One region of the Paenibacillus sp. P4_A7 genome, then DNA from elsewhere that is predicted to be linked to it. Evidence: riboswitches for the same ligand, from Rfam matches in the RefSeq annotation. Region 1 holds a riboswitch; each other region holds the start of a gene.
The links. A riboswitch is a leader RNA that binds a small molecule or an ion and turns the genes downstream of it on or off. The one in region 1 is predicted to bind cyclic di-GMP.
Positions count from the first base shown of each region.

Region 2: linked by a shared signal. The riboswitch ahead of AC1DWN_RS06515 (methyl-accepting chemotaxis protein) and the one ahead of AC1DWN_RS04660 (anti-repressor SinI family protein) in region 1 are both predicted to bind cyclic di-GMP.
Region 3: linked by a shared signal. The riboswitch ahead of AC1DWN_RS09810 (SpaA isopeptide-forming pilin-related protein) and the one ahead of AC1DWN_RS04660 (anti-repressor SinI family protein) in region 1 are both predicted to bind cyclic di-GMP.
Region 4: linked by a shared signal. The riboswitch ahead of AC1DWN_RS00235 (S-layer homology domain-containing protein) and the one ahead of AC1DWN_RS04660 (anti-repressor SinI family protein) in region 1 are both predicted to bind cyclic di-GMP.

Region 1 is NZ_JBFUHJ010000016.1:44,969-48,123, forward strand. Features, by position in the region: gene AC1DWN_RS04650 (hypothetical protein) at 275-454, opposite strand; gene AC1DWN_RS04655 (helix-turn-helix domain-containing protein) at 1,286-1,615, shown strand; gene AC1DWN_RS04660 (anti-repressor SinI family protein) at 1,630-1,791, opposite strand; cyclic di-GMP riboswitch class II at 1,808-1,890, opposite strand; gene AC1DWN_RS04665 (GNAT family N-acetyltransferase) at 2,374-2,550, opposite strand; gene AC1DWN_RS04670 (hypothetical protein) at 2,487-2,759, opposite strand; gene AC1DWN_RS04675 (hypothetical protein) at 2,788-3,120, opposite strand.
Region 2 is NZ_JBFUHJ010000026.1:24,106-27,260, forward strand. Features, by position in the region: gene AC1DWN_RS06510 (BMP family protein) at 1-995, opposite strand, end outside; cyclic di-GMP riboswitch class I at 1,271-1,355, shown strand; gene AC1DWN_RS06515 (methyl-accepting chemotaxis protein) at 1,433-3,145, shown strand.
Region 3 is NZ_JBFUHJ010000049.1:14,099-17,253, reverse strand. Features, by position in the region: gene AC1DWN_RS09815 (hypothetical protein) at 367-828, opposite strand; cyclic di-GMP riboswitch class II at 1,083-1,163, shown strand; gene AC1DWN_RS09810 (SpaA isopeptide-forming pilin-related protein) at 1,196-2,749, shown strand; gene AC1DWN_RS09805 (IS4 family transposase) at 2,906-3,155, opposite strand, start outside.
Region 4 is NZ_JBFUHJ010000001.1:58,284-61,438, reverse strand. Features, by position in the region: gene guaA (glutamine-hydrolyzing GMP synthase) at 1-871, shown strand, start outside; cyclic di-GMP riboswitch class I at 1,362-1,454, shown strand; gene AC1DWN_RS00235 (S-layer homology domain-containing protein) at 1,495-3,155, shown strand, end outside.

The DNA.
Region 1 (3,155 bases):
TCTCCATTCACCGTGCGGATTTGTATTCGTTTTCATTTATAACTATATTATTTTGTGTCGCGTTTATATAGGCCTGGGTCAATATATATCAAAATCGTACGGACCTGGTTAATTGGTTATGTAACACCTAACCTCTGTTGTAGAAACTGGTTTCATAACCAAAGGTCGAAAACGTCGTATATTTGCACCGCAAAATGTTTTCTCTTTTAAACTGCGCGGTTAGCGGAAAGGCTGACGATATTTGCAGCAAAAAAAAAGAAAATAACATCCATCTTTAAAAAGAATTCCATGATTTCAAAGTAGGGTCATTCTTTATATGGGCTGACTTTTCGAGCACTTCTACTGCTTGATAAAAACTAAATTTATTTTGTCCTACAAACTCTATACCATCTTCCGAGAAATTCGAAACGTTCCCCATTGGAAACAGAATAAATTGATATTCACCAATTGCCATATTGGTCACCTCGAAAGTAAATGAGTGCTTATTACTAATTCAAGATACTTCCATGTTATCCAGCCCGTTAGCTCAACGAGGCTGCCGTTCTATGCTGGCTGTCTCGTCCTGTTGTTATGGAACTAACGTTCCTCGTTAATTTAATAACGACAAAATCATTCATCTGTTGTGTCGATACCCACTCCCCTAATTTGAATTCTCAGATGGGATGGGCGGCGTTGACTCATATCGTCAGGCCCGGGTATAAATTCCTTGTTTTTAAGCCGTGATTCGAATACTCTTTTTTGACAACTTCTATTTCTTTCAACATTTTGGCCATTGTTGTAGCAAAAGCATGACATCCAGGAAGTTCTTCTACGAGACCAAAATAATAACCCGAACGATTATTGCTCTCAGGTATATATTCGAAAATGAAGTTGTAGCTCCTTGTCATGTAATTTGCAATATCTTTACTCTCACATCCCCAACCTTTAAGAGTTATTCTGTAACTGATTAACAAACAAATGTACTCGTTAAATAATTCGTTTAGGGAGTTTCAATATCCTTCCAGTTTAACAAAGTGAACCCCCTAAACACCACGCTATCCTGCCCGTTAGCTTAATGAAGCACGTCAGTCTAACACTTAATTTTTGGCTAAGACTTTATTTTCTTCTGACAGAGAATATGAAAATACCACTGTGGCACCCTTATTCACTCAGGTCTCTACGAATCATATAGCATAGAAATATTTTCTGCTATTTCGAATCATCCACTTATATTGTGTCAAGCGGTTTCTTAATGTTCGTTTAATAGAGAGTAGTCAACAATGATGTGAGGAAGGAGGGGGTTGCAATGATCGGAGAACGTATTAAGATGCTACGCAAGAGAAATGGCTTATCACTGACCGAACTCTCCAAAAGAGCCGGTGTCGCGAAATCTTATTTAAGCTCCATTGAACGAGGGCTTCAACAAAATCCTTCGATTCAGTTTCTCGAAAAGGTAAGCGCTGTATTGAAGGTTACAGTTGAAGAATTTTTGAATATCGACCAGTCTGAGCAAAAGGTTGATCATCTTGAACATGAATGGTCCGAATTGGTAAGAGAGGCTGTGGCCTCTGGTGTCAGCAAGGATCAGTTTAAAGAATTTTTGGAATTTAACAAGTGGAAAATCAAGCGCGAATAACGTTTTATTTGTTATTAAACAGCCGTTTCTTGAGTGTCATCCTTATCACTTTCCTGAAGGCACAGAAAAACTTTACGCACGTCTTCTTTCGTAAACCCCATTGATCGAGCGCTTTTTATTAGGGCTACCCATTCCAAATCCAAGTCCTGATTATCCTCTGATTTTACAAGTCCCATAATCCTATGTCCCCCATTCATTCTGGGACGGTTGCACCACTGACTCCTTGCGGTTAAGGTGCCCAGATACTAATCGCATTTCAACGTCTCCCTTTTGCTGCTTCATTTGATTTCTTTATCTATTATAAATCAGCTCTTTTACGCATGTTATCGCTTCATGTCTCACAAAAATGATAGATTATTACATTCTTTGTCGAAATGGTTGTAAAGGTCACATAATGCTTTTTTACTTGTCTTACTAATTCACTTGACTTGGGATAGTTCTTTTAACTTTCCTGCCCGTTGAACAAACATGAGGACTTCAATTATGGTATTTTCGACTGATTTCTTTATTTTACTCACATTAAAAAAGGGCGATGCAGGAACATCGCCTTTAAGCTACGGCAGAGAATGATGTGAGATGATCTTAACATCTTGTCCACCATCCCCTCATTTATAGCGTATGTGGTTATACTCAAAATTCTTGGACTTATAACAGCTGTATTCAATACTTAGAAAAATAGATCTTACCCTTCTTCAACTATCCTGCCAGTTGAGAAGACGAATATATAGGTTGCTGATAGCTATTTTCTTGATTTTGGCTTATAAACCCCGCCTTCTCATATAAATCGATAGCTTGTTGTTTTCTTTTTCTACTGTTAAAGATATAACCCTACATTTACGGTGTTTTTCTTTTATAAATTCAAAAATTTTATTTAAAGACTGTTTTCCATACCCTTTACCTTGAAGTACCTTATCAATCTGAATCCACCAATCCAATAATTATCATCACTGTTTGGTGTATAGCTAATATAAAACGCACCAATAATTTTATTATTTTCATACAAAACATACGGGTCTAAAGCCTCATCCCAAGGTTCTATAAAAGCAAACGCTAGTGATTCTGCAATATTTGGAACAAAAGATTTTTGACTTTCGTGTACTGATAGTTCAAATGCTTCTTCCCAATTGTTCTCAACAACAGCCATACTGAAAGGCTAACTCCATTACAATCATCTAATCATTTTCGTCCTCATATCCCCATCGTTCCAGAAGCCATTTATTTTCTATAATATCATCCTCAGTTAATCGGCCCAATTTCATTTTGGCAAGAAGAATGAGTTCTTTACGACCTGTGTACTCGAAGTCCTTGTAGATCTCCTGGTTCTTCTTATGGAATAGATGGATTTTCTCAGTAAGTTCGAAATATGGAAACACCCCTGATTTCCAATCCAAAAAAGATTGATACAGGGGTTCCAGAGCTTGTTCCGTTACCAGTTTGTGATACTCGTCAATAATTTCACGCTCTTGCTGTCTTTTTTGTTGTTTAGAAGTTAATTTGCTCTCCAAGTTTATTCTCCTTTTTTGTATTGAACTATGGCGCC
Region 2 (3,155 bases), on a different contig from region 1:
GGAATAACAATTTCACCTGATTCGATTTTCTCGGCGAACGCTACAATTTTATCCTTCACATCTTGTGGAACAAAAGGTGACAGGGCAAGTCGAACGGCATCCGGATTTTCAAGTCCGATTTTTTTCACTGTATTCGGCTTCCACGTGCCTTCCGTCAAATCTTTAATTGCTCCATATACTGTCAAGCTTGCATCCGAAATCGCAGATCCAATGAAAACATCGGGTGCATCGGCATAATAATCACGAACGTTAGCGAATTGATACACGCCATTCTCGCGTGCCGCTTCCGTAACACCGGAACGAGCCTTATTCAACATAGTAAAGATCATATCCGACCCCGCGTTAATTTGCGCTTGCGCAACACTTTTCGCCAAAGCGGCATCTTCTTGATTGCCTGTAAACGTGGTAAGGAACGTTGCTTCAGGATTCGTGTATTTCAAACCGTCGGCAAATGCTGCGCGTCCCAACAGACCAGGACCTACGCGTGCACCGGAAATATGAGAAACCACATTCGTTTTTGTCAGAAGTCCTGCAGCTGCGCCTGCCAGCCATGCGGATTCTTCCTGTTTTACCTGATAGCTGGACAGATTATCGCCGGTCAAATTCGTTTGTGTATTAACAAATTTTATTTTTGGAAATTCTTTAGCTACCAACTTCACGGCTTCCGAGCTTTGCCCTGCATGAGCAATGATCATATCCGGGTTTTTCTTAGCCAATTTGCGCAATGCATCCGCAATTTGAGCGGTGTCATGCGGGATATTTTCCACAAACGTCGCCTTGATTTTGAAATCCTCTTCTGCCTTCACTAATCCACGGTAAGCAGATTCCATAAAACCGCCATCCTTGGATGAACCTGGAATCAACAATGCGACTTTAGCTTTTTTATTATTGGTGTGTGATGGGTCCTTGCTAGCTTCTACAGTAGACAACCCGGATGAAAATACAAGTGCCATAGCCAAGCTCGACAAAGCCAATTTCGATAGTAATTTTCTCAAGATGTACCCCTCATTTCCAAAAAAGTAGTTTTGTCCGGACAAATCAGAGAATAAACTAGTCTTCATTTTTTGTCAAATTATGCCGAAGAAAAATAAGGGGAATAAACCTAATAATTGCGAAATAACGCCATTAGCAGTTCTTTACTCCCTATATAGACCGTGACAATTGACCTAAATTCTGACATAACGGTATCTAAAGTAGTATTTAGTTTTAGTAAAAAGGTCTTGTATATCCCAAAAAGCTATATTATACTTTGGCCAATAGATATACCCATATCACGAAAAGGCATACTTCTCGAAAGAGGGGGACGCAAAGCTACGGGCCTAAGGATTTCGATCTACGGCAGCCGGGTCACCGAAAATTGGAGGACGTCCATCTCTTTCTTTTGGGGTGGACTTTTTTATTTTACAATATCTTAATGGGGGATGCTTGGATCATGAAATATATTCAGGATTTACGAATCAAAACGAAAATTGGGGGAATGCTTGGACTTTCCATTATTTTCCTTCTCATTATCGGCATTACGGGCTTTTTCGTCATGAACAAGATGGCTAGCAATGCCCGTGCTATGTACGAAGAAACCTTGATTCCGAACAGCCTGGTCGAAGGACTTCTGTTCGGTAATTCGCAAATGGATGCTTTGCAGCTTGAACTGTTGCTGGCGAAAGACGAGGCTATCATTAAGCAAATCCAACAGCAAATTGTTCAGACCCGCGATAAAAATCAGGTGATACGAAAAAGTCTCGAGCAGATCACGTTGTCTTCGAGAGCACAAGAGCAGTACCAAAGCTTTATCGATTTGATCCCTAAAAACAACGAAGCCAAGAAAAAAGTGGATAACTTGGCAGTTGCCAATCAAAAAGAAGCAGCGCATAAGGAATATGTAAATTCGTTCAAGCCGGTCCGTGCAGAAATGATCAAAAGCCTGGAGAACGTTGTTAAGTTCAATGAAGACGACGCAAAAATCTTTTATGAGAAAAGTCTTCAAAGCTCCAAGCTGGCTACATCGATCATCGTTGTCGTTACCCTACTTGCCGTCATTTTATGTTCCTTGATCGGATATGGCATTTCTAACATGATCACAAGACCTGTCCGCACCATCCAGCAATTGATGGCAAAAGCGCAGGACGGGGATTTAACGGTTAACGCTACATACCAATCGAAAGACGAAATCGGTCTTCTTTCAAAGGATTTCAATGGAATGATCACCAGCTTGAGAGAAATCATTGCCAAGATCGTCCTCGAGTCTCAGAACTTGTCTGCAAGCTCGGAGCAATTGGCAGCAAGCTCCGAACAATCCAGCCAAACTACCCATCATGTCGTTGCGGCCATTCAAGACATTGCTGGAGGTGCCGATCAGCAGATGCAAAGCTCTATCGAAAGCGTAAGAGCAATGGAAGAGATGGCGACCGGCGTTAATCGGATTGCAGAATTTTCGGGCAATGTATCCGCAATGTCAATGGAAGCTTCCAAGGAAGCCCAGGAAGGCAATATTTCGATCCAGAAAGCGATGTCCCAAATGGATTTGATCCGAGAATCGGTCAACGGTTCGGCCAAGGTTGTTAACCAACTGGGTATACGATCTCATGAAATCGGTCAAATCGTAGATGTTATTACCGATATTTCGATGCAGACGAATTTGCTTGCATTGAATGCCGCGATTGAAGCTGCAAGAGCGGGCGAACACGGGAGAGGCTTTGCCGTCGTTGCCGACGAGGTTCGGAAGCTGGCGGAGCAATCCAGACAATCGGCGGAACAAATCGCGGTGATCATTCAGCAAATTCAAGGTGAAACTCGTTCTGCGGTTGTCGCCATGGAAAAAGGCAGCATAGAGGTCGAACACGGAACTGTGATTATGCAGGAAGCAGGAGAGGCATTCCGCAACATTATGAATGGGGTGCAGCAGGTGGCTTATCAGATGGAGGAGGTATCTGCCGCATCACAACAAATGTCGGCAGGCACAGAGGAAATTACCGCTTCTCTCCACGATATGAACAGCATTACGGAAGCTGCCTTCTCGAAGACAGAAAGTGTAGCTGCCGCTTCAGAGCAGCAATTAGCTACGATGGAAGAAGTTTCGGAATCCGTGAATGCGTTGACGCGTATGGCTCAAGAACTGCACGATATGACTTTACGTTTTAAGAGTTGATCGCCCCGTT
Region 3 (3,155 bases), on a different contig from region 1:
CGCTTCTATTTCTCCCATTATTATTTAGTGAGGCAAACCTCACTGGCGATGAGACTTTCCTCATGGGGAGTGAGGTTTGACTCACTAAACCCAAATAAATACCCCAAACCACTGCTATTAGTGAGATTAGTCTCACAATTTATTGAGTAACCTCACTAATTAATGTGTTTTGTGTTTTGTGTTTCGTATGTGGTACTACGCGTTTTGTGTTTTGCGATTCTAATCCAGCAAAAGACATCCCGGCGCCCGGTCCCTCACCTACCCACCCCTCCCTCACACCCCCAAAACGCAAAAAAACACCCAACAACGCCAAAGGCGTCATTGAGTGTGCTTCACTCCAAATATTTAACTACCGCATAGTATATACTAGAACGGCATTTTCGACAAATCTGCTGGATTATGAAGATCGACAAGCACCGCATGGTCAGCACTGGATACAAACCCTTCTGCCTGCAGCAACCATAGCAATTGTGTAGCATCGGTCCGTGTTAGGTGTGAGCGCTTACCATCTTCTTTTTGAGCTAAAGGCTCCACCAACCTTGGGTATACCCTCACTTTATTGTTCTCCTTAGCCAATCGTTCAACTATCGCAAGCGTTTCCTCGGATACTCCACTGTCAACGATCGTCAATCGAACGTCCTTCCCCATTCTCCGCGAAAAAGAAAACAATGAACGCATATACCATTCCATATTCTTTTGCCGACTATCTGCAATCCATACATAGTGCTTACTGGATTCCAGTCGTCCTTGCTGAATGCGATAAACCAGATGCACCGTCAATGCAGCCAATAGATAACATCCAATCACCAAAAGTAGAAGTCCAAACATCGAGGCCACCTCCTCTTTGTGACACTATATGCCACAAGGCGCCCAGTGGTTCCCCTGTAAAAGGACAAGATAATAAAATGTGTAATTGCTTATTCCGCTTCAAAAAAATAACCTAATTTTTTCAGTCAAAAAGCGACAAATAAACCCTCTTGAGCAATTTACAATATATGTTATCATTTTACTACATCTTCACGCATATGTAATATACGTATGCTAAGGGAGCAGAGAGAAGATGGATTTCGTACATTCTTCATATCTAGGGAAGCGATGATGTATAATCTACATTTGGACACTTGGATTATACGGAGCTAGTAGTGTAACCGGCCCTCTTAGAACTCGACCACCAATCTAAGGGGAGTGTGAGATTGTGAAAAGATTTAAGAAGAGGTTATCTTTAGGGCTTGCTATTTTACTTATACTATCGATATCATTAAGTTCGCTTGTCATGGCAGCAGGTGCGGACGAATCTGTTCCAGGCGATGAGCAAAATAATACTAACGACGCCTGCTCAAATCCATCTGTTAAATCCACAGATATACTAATGCACCCTCAAGGTACCAAACTCCCTAACAATAAAGATGACAATGGAATAGTCATTAATATTGATGGAACAGCTACTGCCTATTTCAGTACAATAAAACCTTGCGTGCAAGTTAGTTTCTCTGTGTATGGTTTCCCTATTGGTATAACTCCAGACGTTAACGGGCACCCCCTTGAAAAACAAATATTTTTTGATGGCATAACCCAAATATATAATACAGCTGGAAAGCATGAGGTTACTATTAACCTGCCCCAATGTGCTCCGTACCAAATCGACGTTTATAGCGGACCAGAACAAAGGGAATTAGGAACCGGTGGTCATGGAGACTCATATAAGACAGCAGTCGTTAACCAAGGAAGCTGTGGAGAGATTACCATCAATAAATATCTCTATATGGAATCCGAAGTATCTCTTCCTCATGCTGGGGTTACCTTTGAGCTATGGAAGAACGGTGTCTTTTTCACAAAAGGCATTACTAATGAAGATGGTATTCTAGAATTCATCAAATTACCAGTCGGCACATATGAACTAAAAGAAATTACATTGCCAGGCTTTACAACAAATTTACCCGAGGGCACCCAATTTGTAGTCACCAATGATTCATCAGTGAATAAAACTGTCATCAACAATCCTAAACTCAATGTAGAAAATGCCTGTGTCAATCCTTCAGGACAACGAGAATGGACGGTAACAAATGAAAGTAATATTGATGTGCCTTTCTCATGGGCGGCTATCGGAACTCTTCAATCCGGCAGCGGTACCGTACTGAAAAATAAATCCATATCTTTCACAACAAATGCCATTGAGGGCCCTTTTGATATGAAAGTCTCATGGGGTGAAAAGAATATAACAAAAGCAAGCAATAACACACCATGTCCAACAGAGACAACACCACCTACAACACCGCCGACAACACCGCCGACAACACCGCCGACAACACCACCGACGACACCACCGACAACACCACCGACAACACCACCGACAACACCACCGACAACACCACCGACAACACCACCGACGACACCGCCGACGACACCGCCGACAACACCACCTACRACACCGCCGACAACACCACCGACGACACCGCCGACGACACCACCGACAACACCATCGCCTACACCGACGGCAACGACAACAACATCACCATCGCCTACACCTGAGAGCACACCTTCACCAACACCTACTCCATCAGCTACAACTGATCCATCACCTACACCATCACCAACAACCGTCGTCAAAGGATCAACGGATGAGAATGAACAGCCACCTACTGATGATACAACTGTGATAATCGATGATGAGGAGGTTCCGCTAAGCACATTGCCAAAAACAGGTGAAAGCAGTCCTCTCCCTTACTACCTCATAGGGCAATGTCATTAAGTTAAGCTCAAAGACAAGACCGGGGATAAAAATGGAATACAAAACGGCATGGGAAAATCCCTGTGCCGTTTGTTTTTTGTTGCAAGCAAAGAAAAAAACGAACAGCAAACAAAGCGGATGGAATATCCACTTAAAAAAATGTTCATGTGAACTGAACTATGCTACTCTGTAAACGAAGCTAACTGTTGATTTCGAACGGATTTTGCGCGTATTCTTCTGCCCTGGGCGAATGGGTCGAATCGGCAAAATGTTTTTTCGAATCAGCGCTTCAACATCGGGCGGGGGTTCATCATCCCATGAGCGCAGGAAATGTCTACAAACGTAAACGGCGACCGTGAAGTTGACTTGGTAGGGGTGCTGTTTATCCATTTGTGAAATGACGACGTGCGAGGTCATCATTTCAGCG
Region 4 (3,155 bases), on a different contig from region 1:
GCTTTCTGGGGGCGTAGATTCTTCAGTTGTAGCGATCCTTCTACACAAAGCGATTGGCGATCAGCTTACTTGTATGTTCATCGACCATAATCTTCTTCGCAAAGGCGAAGCGGACAGCGTAATGGATACATTCGTTGGCAAATTCGATATGAAGGTTGTCAAAATCGATGCGCGCGAACGCTTCATGAGCAAGCTTAAGGGTGTAGATGATCCCGAGCAAAAACGTAAAATTATCGGCAACGAGTTCATTTACGTGTTCCAAGAAGAATCCGATAAATTCGAAAACTTTGAATTTTTGGCACAAGGTACGCTGTATACAGATATCGTTGAGAGCGGCACTGCTACAGCACAAACCATTAAATCGCATCATAATGTCGGCGGCTTGCCTGAAGACATTAAGTTCAAGCTCGTTGAGCCACTTAAAGCATTATTCAAAGACGAGGTTCGTAAAGTCGGCGAAGAGTGCGGCTTGCCTGCAGCGATAGTATGGCGTCAGCCTTTCCCAGGCCCGGGTCTTGCTATCCGTGTTCTTGGCGAAGTAACAGAGGACAAGCTTCACATCGTGCGCGAGTCCGATGCTATCCTTCATGAAGAAATTGCTAAAGCCGGTCTTGACCGTGAAATTTGGCAGTACTTTACAGCGCTTCCGAACATGAAGAGCGTAGGAGTAATGGGCGATGCTCGTACTTACTCATACACTGTCGGCATCCGTGCCGTAACTTCAATCGACGGTATGACAGCTGACTGGGCACGTATCCCGTGGGATGTGCTTGAGAAAATTTCGGTTCGTATCGTAAACGAAGTAGACAACGTTAACCGTATCGTCTACGATGTTACGTCCAAGCCGCCAGCTACCATCGAGTGGGAATAACCGCATAAAACTCGTACTGCATCCTTACCACGCATGACTTGCCAAGCTTGTACTACATGCGTACCATGCATAATGTACTTCAAACTCAAAAACGCCTTTCCACCGGCTTAACAGCCGAATCGGGAAGGCGTTTTATTTGTATTTTCTTACATATGTATTTTGGATTATAAAGTATGATTGAGATACATTCAAAAAGTTGTTTTTACTCGATTCGGAAGCTAACTATTCCAGCCCTTTACTGTAAAACAGTAAAGGGCTGTTCATCGATTTTGGGACCCTTAGCGCCTCTGATTACTATACTATATTCAGCATAGGGACAAGGCTCAAGGTGATCAATTACATGAGCAGATGTTTTGTTAGTGAGACGGCATATTACTCTAGTTCCAAAATAATGATTGTCACATTTTGTAACTCTATGTATAATTCTGGTTGGGCATAGACGGAAAGAACTATGTAAGTCATTAAAATAGTAGATTTGAACTAACCAAGCATTAATAAAAGGCAAACCCGTACGAAAGTCGGGGACGCAAAGCCACGGGTCTTACGTCATGTATGTTCATGATCTGACAGCCGGGTTGCTTAAAGGGCTTGGTCTATTTATTTTTCAGGGGAGGAAAATTAGGATGAGCAGAAAGTGGAAAGCGTTTAAATGTCTCATTATGTTGGGATTGTTGGGGGGATTGCTGCTGCCATCAGGGCAAGAAGCTTATGCGGAGACCGTGTACACGTATAAGGATGAGACATCTTCCTTCGACATAACCGGCGGTTCCGTACGTCTAAAGGGGGAGCATGTCGTATGGCGTGATCGTAATCGGGTTTATTATGGCAATACGAAAACCGGGCAAACGACGGCCATCACTAATCATGGGAAACCGACTGATTCACCTGCTATTGGTATCAACAGGCAGGGGGAGGTCGTTCTCGTATGGGCAGATAAGAGGGATCAAAACGAAGGTGTCGGGAACTTGAACTGGGATATTTACAGCTATAATTTGAGCACGAAAACAGAGACGAAGCTGAATAATACGATCGGCCAGCACCGAATTCCTTCCATCGACGGGAACAATATTGTCTGGCAGACCAATCCAAAATATGAGATGCATCAATACGACATGGAGACCGGCGTGTTGACAGACTTGGGAGGCGGAAGGGATCCGGTCGTCGGAAACGGACGCATCATCTATAAAGGGTATTCGGATGGAGGCTTGTATGAATATACGATTTCGTCTCAAACGCATAAGAAAATTCTAGACTTGCCGTATTCCCAGTACGTGGAGCGATTTGTCTTCAATGGTGAAGAGATTTTGTGGAAGCAGAAAGATTTAGATAACCTCGGAAAATACACGTTCATTGATCTAGGTGATAACGATCCGCGGCCTGTCGATCTGACCTTACCGGCCAAGCCGAGCGTCGAATATAGCGAAATGAGTATCTCGAACGGGACGGCCATCTGGTTGGAAGCATCCGGGAGCTCGGCAGTCATGAAGGGTGCAGACTTGACTAGTGGTTCTATTTACTCCTTAGGCGTGACCAAGCCTTCGCAATTCATCGGATTTAATGGGCAAGAACTTGCCCTTGTCAACAATGGGAAACTGGCGGAACGTACCATCATCCAAACGGAAGCCAATCCATCGAACCCAGACGTCATTCCGAATCAGGAAGGGACTGTCATCGGTTCAGACGGCGGTATCGTGTCGTCCAATCAAGAGGCATCGTTGAAGTTTGAACAAGGAACCTTCGAAGCGGATACCCGGATCGTATTGGAGGAAAGCATGGAAACGGCCCTGTTCAATGGTAAACCGGCCCAGGGCATGACTTGGGCGGGTATCGGCTGGAAGTGGACGACTGAATCGGAGCTAAAGAAGCCAGCCACGTTGACCTTCGAATTGGAACACGCCTTCGAGACAGTTGATTCAGCCAATCGGACAGGTATTTACCGTTATGTGGAATCCGATCGTAAATGGGTTTATGCAGGGGGAACGGTCGATTCGGCATGGCGCACTGTCCGCGCTAGTGTAATGACTCCGGGCTTATACGCTCTCTTTACCTATTCCCCTTCTTTTAAAGATATGAACGGCCACTGGGCGCAATCGGAAGTGGAAGTACTGGCTTCCAGATGGATCGTGGATGGGATGCAGACGGGGAACTTTGAACCCAAGCAATCTGTAACACGCGCCGAGTTCGCCAAGATGCTGGTCGAGGCGGCAGGGTTGAAGTCCGGACAAGCAGATGCCGGATCGTTCCGTGACGTGCCGGATACACATTGGGCCTCTCCGTGGATTGA